DNA from 3 places in the Halomonas kashgarensis genome. Region 1 is predicted to be linked to each of the others. Evidence: riboswitches for the same ligand, from Rfam matches in the RefSeq annotation. Region 1 holds a riboswitch; each other region holds the start of a gene.
What was found. A riboswitch is a leader RNA that binds a small molecule or an ion and turns the genes downstream of it on or off. The one in region 1 is predicted to bind thiamine pyrophosphate.
Positions count from the first base shown of each region.

Region 1 (3,271 bases):
CGCAGCAGCACCCCCGCGTGAATGGTGAAGTAGTCCACGCCCTGTTCGGCCTGCTCGATCAGCGTATCGCGAAAGACCTCCCAGGTGAGGTTTTCGGCGATGCCGTTGACCTTCTCCAGCGCCTGATAAATGGGCACCGTGCCGATCGGCACCGGTGAGTTGCGGATGATCCATTCGCGGGTTTCGTGGATATTGGCCCCGGTGGAGAGGTCCATGATGGTGTCCGCGCCCCAGCGGATGCCCCAGGTCATCTTGTCCACTTCCTCTTCAATGGAGGAGGTTACCGCCGAGTTGCCCAGGTTGCCGTTGATTTTGACCAGAAAGTTGCGGCCAATGATCATCGGCTCGCTTTCAGGGTGGTTGATGTTGTTGGGAATGATCGCCCGACCTCTGGCGACTTCATCGCGAACGAACTCTGGCGTTATCTCGTCCGGAATGCTGGCGCCAAAGCTCTGGCCCGCATGCTGGTGGCCCAGGATGCGTTCAACCTCTGACGTTCCCAGCGCCTGGCGGCGCTGGTTTTCCCGCAGGGCGATGAACTCCATCTCCGGCGTGATGACGCCTTGGCGTGCGTAGTGCAGCTGGGTCACGTTTCCAGTCCGCCCGTCCTTTGTAGAGAGTGCACGGCGCGGGGTACGGGTCAGATCAAAACGCAGCTGGGCAAGGGTGGGGTCGTTGGCGCGGCGCTGGCCGTACTGGCTGGTGGGGCCATCCATAAACTCGGTGTCGTTGCGCTCTTCGATCCAGGCCCGGCGCAGCTCTGGCAGGCCCCGGCGCAAATCAATCTGGGCGTTGGGATCGGTGTAGGGGCCGGAGGTGTCGTACACTAGCAGCGGCGGGTTCTCTTCATCCACACCGCTGGTTTTGGTGGGCGAGAGAATGATTTCCCGAAACGGCACGCGAATATCTGGCCGCGAGCCTTCCACGTAAACCTTGCGCGAGCCGGGCAGCGGGGCCACGGCAGCGGCATCCACCTGGGCGGTTTCGGCGAGAAAGTGGGCGGTTTTACTCTTGACGGTCCTGATCATGATGGTTTCTCTGTATTGTTGGTGGTTATTCAGAAAGGTCGTGATCGATCAGCTCAAGGCCCATCTGCCAGAAGTCGATTTCCAGGCGGGTGGCATCACGGAAGATCTTGCTGAGCTCACGAAAACGAGTGGGGGTGACATCGGCCAAGCGAGCATCGAGCCACGCAAGCTCCTCCTGCATGGCGGCCTGGAACTCGTCGCCTTCGTACATGGCAATCCAGGCATCAAACGGGTTTTGGCTGCCGCGCAGAGTAGAAGTTTGGGCGTTCAGCCAGTTGGCGATTTCGCCGTAGCCGAAAAGGCAGGGGGCCAGCGCCACGTGCAAATCGAGCAAGTCGCCGCGGTTGCCGGTATCCAGCACATAGCGGGTGTAAGCGAGCGTGGCCCTGGCTTCGGGGAGCGCTTCCAGCTCCTGCTCGGAAATACCCCACTCCTGGCAAAAGCCGACGAGCAGGCCCAGCTCCACATCCACGATGGCTTTCATTCCTTCATGGGCTTGGCGTAAATCCGCCAAGGTGGGGCTTTTATAGGCAGCCAGCGCGTAGGCGCGGGCGAAGTGGATCAAGAACAGGTAGTCTTGCTTCAAATAGTGTCGAAACGATGCCTCAGGCAGCGTGGCGCTACCCAGCTGGCGCACGAAATCGTGCTCGATATAGGCGCGCCAATCTTCTTGGCAGGCGGTGGTGAGATCGGTAAAGCGGTAACCCATGATGCCTCCGGTGATGATGATCCGGAGGGTGGGCGAATAAGACCGAGGGAATGGCGCGGAAAGGTGGCGTGCGATCGTGAGAGAGCTAGCCATGGCCATCGCTTGATCCCTACGCCGGTACCCGCGCCGCTCGTAGTGTGAGTAGCAGCGCATTAGCCGGATCAGGTTCAGCGGGACCAGCACTTGGCAGCAAAAAATGCTCACCCTGCGCCATCTCAGCCGGATTTCACCGGCACCCCGTCAAGCTGTTCGTTAGCGGAGTGTAGAAGGCGGGTGGTGGAGATGCAATGGTGCATGATGGCGCAGCCCACTTTCATCCGCGTAAACGGCACCGGTGCTGCTTCGTTATCGCTTGGATTCAATACTTTTCCAAACCAGCCCAACCAACAAAATCGCCAGTACGGCGAACAGTAGGGCGGCGCCCGTGGAATTCAGCACCTGCAGGGTTAGGCCTGAAACGACCAGCCAGAGTGCTGGGATGATGGCGGCGATACAGAGGGCGAACCCCCGCAGCAGGATAAGCATCAGCCCCAGCGTGGTGACCGCCGTGGGGTCGGCGTGTATGCCGAACACTTCTGCCTGGTGCCAGGAGCCGCCGCTCAGCGGCGCCGTCAGCGGCATGATGATCAGGCTGAAGCCGGTGATGGCGATGCCTATGGCAACCGGTGGGTTTGTTGCGCTCGGTGCGTTATCCATTCCCCATCCCGTTAGCGCAATCCATACCAGCAGCACGGCCTTGATTATGAAAGCGTAGCCATATCAGCACAAATACCGTATTCACAAACCAGTACTGGGCCGTTGAGTGGCTCGCCCTCACACCATTTGCAATGACTGCTTGCGCGTTGGCGGGGGATAGGCAGCGTCGATTTGCGCCAGGTCATCGTCGTCGAGTCTGAGCTTATCAGCATCAAAATTCTGTTTGAGATGCTCTAGGTTCACGGCTTTAGGAATGGCAATCACACCGGGGTGACGTAGTGCCCAGGCGAGGGCGACTTGAGCGGGGGTGGCGCTGTGTTTGTCGGCGATGCGTTGCAGGGCGGCGTCGCGCAGCAGGGCGCCGCCTTGCCCGATCGGGCAGTAGGCCATGAGCGGCATGCTGTGTCGTGCCTGCCAGGGCAGCACGTCGTACTCGATGCCGCGGGCTCCTGGATTGTAGAGCACCTGATTGGTGGCGCAAGCGGGCGCATCGAGTTCTGCCAAGTCGTCAACGTCGAAGTTCGACACGCCCCAGCGCAGAATCTTGCCCTGTTCGCGCAGCCGCTCAAACGCTTCTACGGTTTCGCTCAGCGGGTACTGGCCGCGCCAGTGCAGCAAGTATAGATCGATAGTGTCGGTGCCTAATCGGCGCAGGCTGCGCTCGCAGGCGGCTAGTACCCCCTGGGTGCTGGCGTTGTGCGGGTAGATCTTGCTGACCAGATAGACTTCATCACGCCGGTCGCGAATTGCTTGGCCAACGATCTCTTCAGCGCCGCCCTCGGCATACATCTCGGCGGTATCGATCAACGTCATGCCCAGGTCCAACCCTTCACGCAGT
Region 1 covers NZ_CP137552.1:314,784-318,054, forward strand. The annotation lists gene thiC (phosphomethylpyrimidine synthase ThiC) at 1-1,028, opposite strand, end outside; gene tenA (thiaminase II) at 1,054-1,737, opposite strand; TPP riboswitch at 1,827-1,987, opposite strand; gene R5M92_RS01335 (hypothetical protein) at 2,083-2,433, opposite strand; gene R5M92_RS01340 (aldo/keto reductase) at 2,551-3,271, opposite strand, start outside.

Region 2 (3,271 bases), 1.6 Mb from region 1:
TGGCTTCGGCCTTGGCAAGCGCCCGGGCCAGGGGTTCGGCGAGAAGCGAGGCGCCATCGCTGGGGAAGTCGCGACCGCTGGCGGTTGCCGCGCGAAAGGCGTGCATGGCGGCTTCCAGGTCTTCCACACAGGTCAGCGGATAATCGGCGTTGTGCAGGGCTTCGGGATCGAAGACGCCATTCTGCCAGCCGTGGATCACACGCAGGGTGAGATGGCCCCGCTGCATGGGCCGTGCTACCAACAAGTGCAGCATGATGCGAATATGCAGTTGGCGTTCATCGGCGTTATTGCGAAAGGCGTGATACGGATCGGCAAACAGCTCATGCAGGCGACCTTGAGTATGTTCCTTGGCTTCGGTATAGCGCATTGCTGTTTTCCTGTCGGTACTGGTCCGCTACGCTGACGGCGGGTGCTCAGGGAAAAGTATTGATTACCGCAGTATGGCGAGCGCAACGGTGTATGGGAAGAGCCGCTGAAGGTTCGTTCCTGCTTCAAATCAACTCGATAATAAATTAACAACAAACAGGTAAAAACATGACCGCATCCCTTAGCCGCTTCCCCATTCCGGAAAGCCTGGAAACCCTGCCCGAGGATATTCGAGGCACGATACTCGCTGTACAGGAAAAGGCGGGCTTCGTGCCCAATGTGTTTCTCATGCTGGCGCATCGTCCTGCCGAGTTTCGGGCGTTTTTTGCCTACCATGACGCCTTGATGGAACGCGAATCCGATACCTTGACCAAGGCCGAAAAGGAGATGATCGTGGTGGCGACCAGTGCCCGCAATCAGTGCCTTTACTGTGTGGTGGCCCACGGTGCCCTGGTACGCATCTACAGCAAGGATCCGCTGCTCGCCGATCAGGTGGCGATCAATCACCGTGCCGCCCCGCTCAGCGAGCGCCACCGGACCATGCTGGATTTTGCCCTGCACTGCGGGCTGGAGGTGGGTGAATTGACCGAGACATGGCGGATACGCCTGGGCGAGGCGGGATTCAGCCAGGACGATATCTGGGATATCGGTGCCATTGCCGCGTTCTTCAGTCTTTCCAATCGCCTGGTTACCCTGACCGGAACACCGCCCAACGAGGAGTTCTACCTGATGGGGCGGCTGCCCCGGGAAAAATGACAGCTCGTCGCGTTGGCTGAATTGTCTGCGCTTTACATGGCGCCAGCGTTTACCGATGATGGCGCTCTCGGCCACGGTCGAAACCACAATCCATTCACTGTCGCCAGGGGAGCCCCGCCGGTCATGACGCCGCGGGGGCTGAGAAAGCCGAGTGCTGACCCTGGAACCTGATCCGGCTCATACCGGCGGAGGAAGTGCGACATGCTTTACCTGATCTCGGCCGCGCTCGGCGCGGCACTGCTGTGCTTTGCTTTTCTGGGGCTGCGTGCCCGCCGGGCCGATGGCCCGTTGGATGACTACATTACCGCCCGCAACTCGCAATCGGCTTCCAGCCTGGGGCTTTCGTTTCTGGCCTCGGGCATGGGCGCCTGGATTCTCTTCGCTCCACCTGAAATCGGCGCCTTCGTGGGGCCGTTGGCCCTGGCGGGTTATGCCGTCGGTTCGGCGCTGCCCTTCATCGTGCTGGGACTCTACGGGCCGAGGATTCGCCGTCATCTTCCAGAAGGGCGCAGCATCGGCGAGTTCGCCCAGGCGTGTTACGGAACCGGAGTGCGGCGCTGGGTATCGGCCGTTTCGGTACTCTATATGGCGTGCTTTCTGGCGGCGGAACTCACCGCCATCGGTGCGATAACAGCACTGCTTTCCGATGTGCCCCCTGCCTTGGTGGTGGTCGGCATCGCGTTGACCACCTTGCTCTATACCGTGATGGGAGGGTTGCGGGCGAGCCTGGCAACCGACCGCTGGCAAGCCTGGCTGCTGCTTGCATTACTCTGCGTGGTGGGCGGCGTGGCCCTGGTTCGTCTGCCCACTATGCCGGCTCCGGCCGCGCTGCCTTCGGCTCCCCTGGGCAGTGAGCTTAGCGTGGCGCTGACCCTGGTGATAGCGGTCACCGCCGCCAATCTCTTTCATCAAGGCTATTGGCAGCGGGTCTGGGCGGCGCGGGACGATGTCGCGCTCGGGCGTGGTGCGTGGCTGGGCGCCACCACCACCGTGGTAGTGGTGATGATGGTGGGGGCGCTGGGCATACTGGCCGCCATGAGCGGGGTCGCTCTGGGCGAACCGCCGATCCCGTTCTTCGCTCTGTTATCTCAGGCGCCCGACTGGCTTGCCTTGCCGGCACTAGTGCTGGCAGTAACGCTGGTGGCTTCCAGCGTGGATACCTTGCAAAGCGGTATCGCTTCGCTGGTGGTGGCGGGGTCGGGCCAGTCGGGGCTGAACAAAGAAGGACGTTCGATTCTTGTCGCCCGGCTGGTGACGATCGCGCTGATGGTGCCGGTGGTCATCGTGGCGCTGCAGGGGCTTTCCGTGCTGCGGCTGTTTCTGATTGCCGACCTGCTGTGCGCCGCCATCGTGGTGCCGGTCCTGCTGGGCCTGTGGCAGCGCATGAGGCCTGCGGCGGCCGTTGCGGGAGGTGTCGCCGGTATGCTTGGAGCCATCCTGCCCGGTTGGGTTTCTCAGGGCAGTTTGCAGGCGGGGATAATGACGGCAAGCTTTCCGGAAAGCATTCCCACCCTGGCCCCTTTTCTGGGAGCGCTTGTCGCCTCGCTCGTCATCAGCCTGTTGTTTGCCTGGATGATGCCGAAAAAGCAGCGCCTGAGCTTATGAAGTTTTAGGTCTCTCCTGTTGCGGCTGTTGAGAAAGTCAGTGTCCTGTCGCCGCTTGAGATTGAGAAAAAACCCTACCTCTTGGTGGCGTTTTGCCGCCGCACCGGTTTGGCGCCGGTGTTACCTTTAATATTCAATCAGTAGCTTTACTTCCCGCCAGCACGGTCATACATGGCACGGCTGGCGAGCGCCTTCGGCAACCACCAAAGGTCTGCATCATGGCTAAAATGCTTCGTTTGTTTGACGTTCTGCTTGCTGCCATGGGGCTTTTGATTGGACTGCCGTTAATGGTGTTATTGACCTTGGTCGGCTACTGGGAAACTGGTTCCCCCTTGTTCCGCCAGCAGCGGGTGGGGTATCACGGCCAGCCGTTTGTGCTGCTCAAGTTTCGGACCATGAAATGCGATACCGGCTGGGTTGCCTCTCACCTGGTCGATGCATCCTCGATCACTCGCTTCGGTCGTTTCCTGCGGCGGACCAAACTGGACGAGTTGCCCCAGTTGTGGAATGTCTTGAAGGGTGACATGAGCCTGGTGGGGCCTCGC
Region 2 covers NZ_CP137552.1:1,878,282-1,881,552, reverse strand. The annotation lists gene R5M92_RS08625 (hypothetical protein) at 1-367, opposite strand, end outside; gene R5M92_RS08620 (peroxidase-related enzyme) at 535-1,122, shown strand; TPP riboswitch at 1,218-1,334, shown strand; gene R5M92_RS08615 (sodium:solute symporter) at 1,324-2,727, shown strand; gene R5M92_RS08610 (sugar transferase) at 2,945-3,271, shown strand, end outside.
Region 2: it holds a riboswitch for thiamine pyrophosphate, as region 1 does, so the genes downstream of both, R5M92_RS08615 (sodium:solute symporter) here and tenA (thiaminase II) in region 1, are expected to answer to the same signal.

Region 3 (3,271 bases), 660 kb from region 1:
ATCTATGGGCCATGGTGTTCTACATGACTCTGGTTCCCTTGGTCATCTCCGCCGCCTTGCTGCCCTGGGTGTGGCAAGCGCCCCATCCCTGGCACTGGCCGGGCTTTCTGCTTTCGGGTGTGCTGGGCATCGGCGCTACCGCTTTCATTACCCTGGCGTTTCGTTATGCGCCTGCGGCGATTGCCGCGCCGTTCGATTACACCGCCATGTTGTGGGCGGTATTATTGGGTTGGTGGTTCTGGGGGGAAATGCCCGACGCATGGGTATGGGTGGGCAGTACGCTGATTATCGGTAGTGGCTTGGCGATTGCCTATCACGACCGGCGTACCACACTGAAGCGCCGCCCGACGGCTTGAACTGTGCCGCCGAGCTGGAGCTGTCGTTTCAGTTAACAACCTTTGGACCTTTGCCGTCAGGTAAAACGGAACGAGCGAGCCGCCTGCTCGGGATCGGTCTGTCCGCAAATAGCCGAAATCACGGCGATGCCATGGGCACCTGCCTCTCGTACGGAACGGCAATGCTCGGCCTTGAGACCGCCTATCGCCACGCTGGGCAGCGGGCTGGCTTGGGCGAGGGTCGCCAGACCCTCAAACCCGATCGGCTGGGCATGGTTCTGCTTGCTGGGAGTGGCGAAGACCGGCCCCAGGCCGATGTAATCGAGTATTTCCACGGGGGCCGCAGCCAGTTCGTCCAGCGAATTAATGGAAAGGCCGATGATGGCGCCGGGCTTCATGGCGTCTCGCGCCTCGTGGACGGCAGTATCGCTCTGGCCTACATGCAAGCCGTCGGCGCCGCTCTCCAAAGCAACTGATAGACGATCATTGATGATCAACGGGACGCCCGAGCCTTCCAGTATCTCTTTCAGACGTATCGCCTGGGCTATCATTTCGGTGTCGCTGGCATGCTTGTCGCGCAGCTGCACCATGGTGACTCCGCCCCTAACGGCAGCGGCCACCGTACTTTCCAGCCCGTGCCCACGGCACAAGTCGGGGTCGGTCACTAGATAAAGGGAAAGGTTACAGCGCATTGGTCACCTCCACATTGGCCTGGGCCGCCAGCTGCTCGGGAGTCAGCTGATAAAGAGCATCGATGAAAGCGACCTGGAAACTGGCCGGGCCCCGGGCGTCATGGGCGGCCTGGGACCCGGCCACGGCGAAGCTTGTCAGGGCCGCGACGCAGGCGTTGAACGTGTCCCGAGGCGAAGCGGCGATAAAGGCTCCCGCCACGGCGCTCAATCCACAGCCCAAGGTTGTCACGGTGGGCATCAACTCATGGCCGCCGTGAACGAGAACATGCCGCTGGCCGTCGGTGACCAGGTCGTACTCGCCCGTTACCGCGACCAGGCAGGCATGATGGCGAGCCAGGCGGATGGCTGCCTGGGTGGCGTTTGCCGTACTGTCGGTGGCATCCACGCCACGCCCTGGGTTGGCCATGCCGTCGAGTGCCAGGATTTCCGAGGGATTGGCTCGAATCAGCGTGGGCGAGGCGTCGAGTAGCGTAGCCGCCAACTGCCGGCGGTAAGCCGTGGCGCCCACGGCGACCGGGTCGAGTACCCACGGCTTGCCCTGTACCTGCGCCGCCTTGGCGGCCTGAAGCATGGCCTCGGCCCAGGCGGGGGATGGTGTTCCGAGATTGATGGAGAGTACGTCGGCCAGGCCGACGAATTCCACCACCTCCTCGCGGGCATGTAGCATTGCCGGTGAGGCACCCATCGCCAACAGCAGATTGGCCGAACTGTTCATGGCCACATAGTTGGTGATGTTGTGCACCAGCGGACGCTGGCGGCGTAGCGCTTCAAGCGCGGAGGCAAGATCAAGTGGTGCGGGCATCATCGCTCCCAGGCGCGGACGAAGGCCGGCCGGAGACCGATCACGACTTCCTACGCCGGCATTATCCGGTTCAGGTTCAAGGGTACATCTCAGCTGCATGAAAGCCTGCAGCGCCCCTGTCGTTACTGGTGCCTATGCTACACCGCTGGCCGATTCGATTCAGCTGCCTTTCTTGGGTTGCTTGACCATGCGCAGGTAGGGTTTCTTCTCGTCCCAGCCTTCGGGGAATAACGTCTTGGCGTCTTCGTTGCTGACCGAAGGCACGATGATGCAGTCATCACCCTCGCACCAGTTCACCGGGGTAGCGACCTTGTAGCCGTCGGTTAGCTGGAGGCTATCGAGCACTCGCAGGATCTCGGCAAAATTGCGTCCGGTGCTGGCAGGGTAGGTGAGCGTCAGACGAATCTTCTTGGCCGGATCGATAATGAACACGCTACGCACCGTCAGGGTGTCGTTGGCGTTGGGGTGAATCATGTCGTAAAGGTCGCTGACCTTGCGGTCGCTGTCCGCCAGCAGCGGGAAATTCAAGCCGTGGCCCTGGGTTTCCTCGATATCGCCAGCCCAGGCGTGGTGGTCGTCGATCGGATCGACGGATAGCCCGATGGCCTTGGTGTTGCGCTTGTCGAACTCGGGCTTGAGACGGGACACTTCGCCAAGTTCGGTGGTGCAGACCGGGGTGAAGTCCTTGGGGTGGGAGAACAGAATGACCCAATCATCCCCGGCCCACTCGTGGAAACGAATCTTGCCGGCGGTGCTGTCCTGTTCGAAATCTGGTGCGATGTCACCTAGGCGCAATGTCATGGGATTCTCCTTGTATAGGTGCAGTGATAAGCTTTCCTGCCTAGCATAGAATCAATTTCTTAGGCTTAAAAGTTCTTCTTGGAAGTTTAACTATATCAATATGTTCTTTCACCGTCTCTTCGCGGCTAGGGCAAGAACGGCAGTTCGCAACATAGGGTCAGGAGTCAATCATGCGTTTTTCGGGCGAGCAACACCCCGGGGTGCAGCCCACCCCGGCAGAAACCCAAGGGTTCCGTTTGAACCACACCATGTTGCGCGTCAAGGACCCGGAAAAGGCTTTGGCTTTCTATTCGCGGGTATTCGGCATGAGCGTCGTGCGGCGTCTTGATTTCGAGGAGATGCAGTTTTCGCTCTATTTCCTCGCCAATCTGGACGATCACACCGCGCCACCGGAGGATAGCGCTCAGCGGACCGTCTGGACATTCAGTCAGAAAGGCCTGCTGGAACTGACTCACAACTGGGGGACGGAGACGCAATCCGACCTGGCTTATCACGACGGCAACAGCGAACCCCAGGGCTTCGGCCATCTGTGTTTCTGCGTGCCCGACCTGGACGCCGCCGAGGCCTGGTTCGACAGCAATGCGGTGGAATTCGTCAAGCGCTCCGACCAGGGCAAGATGCAGGACGTCATCTTCATCAAG
Region 3 covers NZ_CP137552.1:3,118,502-3,121,772, reverse strand. The annotation lists gene R5M92_RS14280 (DMT family transporter) at 1-356, shown strand, start outside; gene thiE (thiamine phosphate synthase) at 413-1,027, opposite strand; gene thiM (hydroxyethylthiazole kinase) at 1,017-1,829, opposite strand; TPP riboswitch at 1,860-1,957, opposite strand; gene R5M92_RS14265 (peroxiredoxin) at 1,989-2,630, opposite strand; gene gloA (lactoylglutathione lyase) at 2,801-3,271, shown strand, end outside.
Region 3: it holds a riboswitch for thiamine pyrophosphate, as region 1 does, so the genes downstream of both, thiM (hydroxyethylthiazole kinase) here and tenA (thiaminase II) in region 1, are expected to answer to the same signal.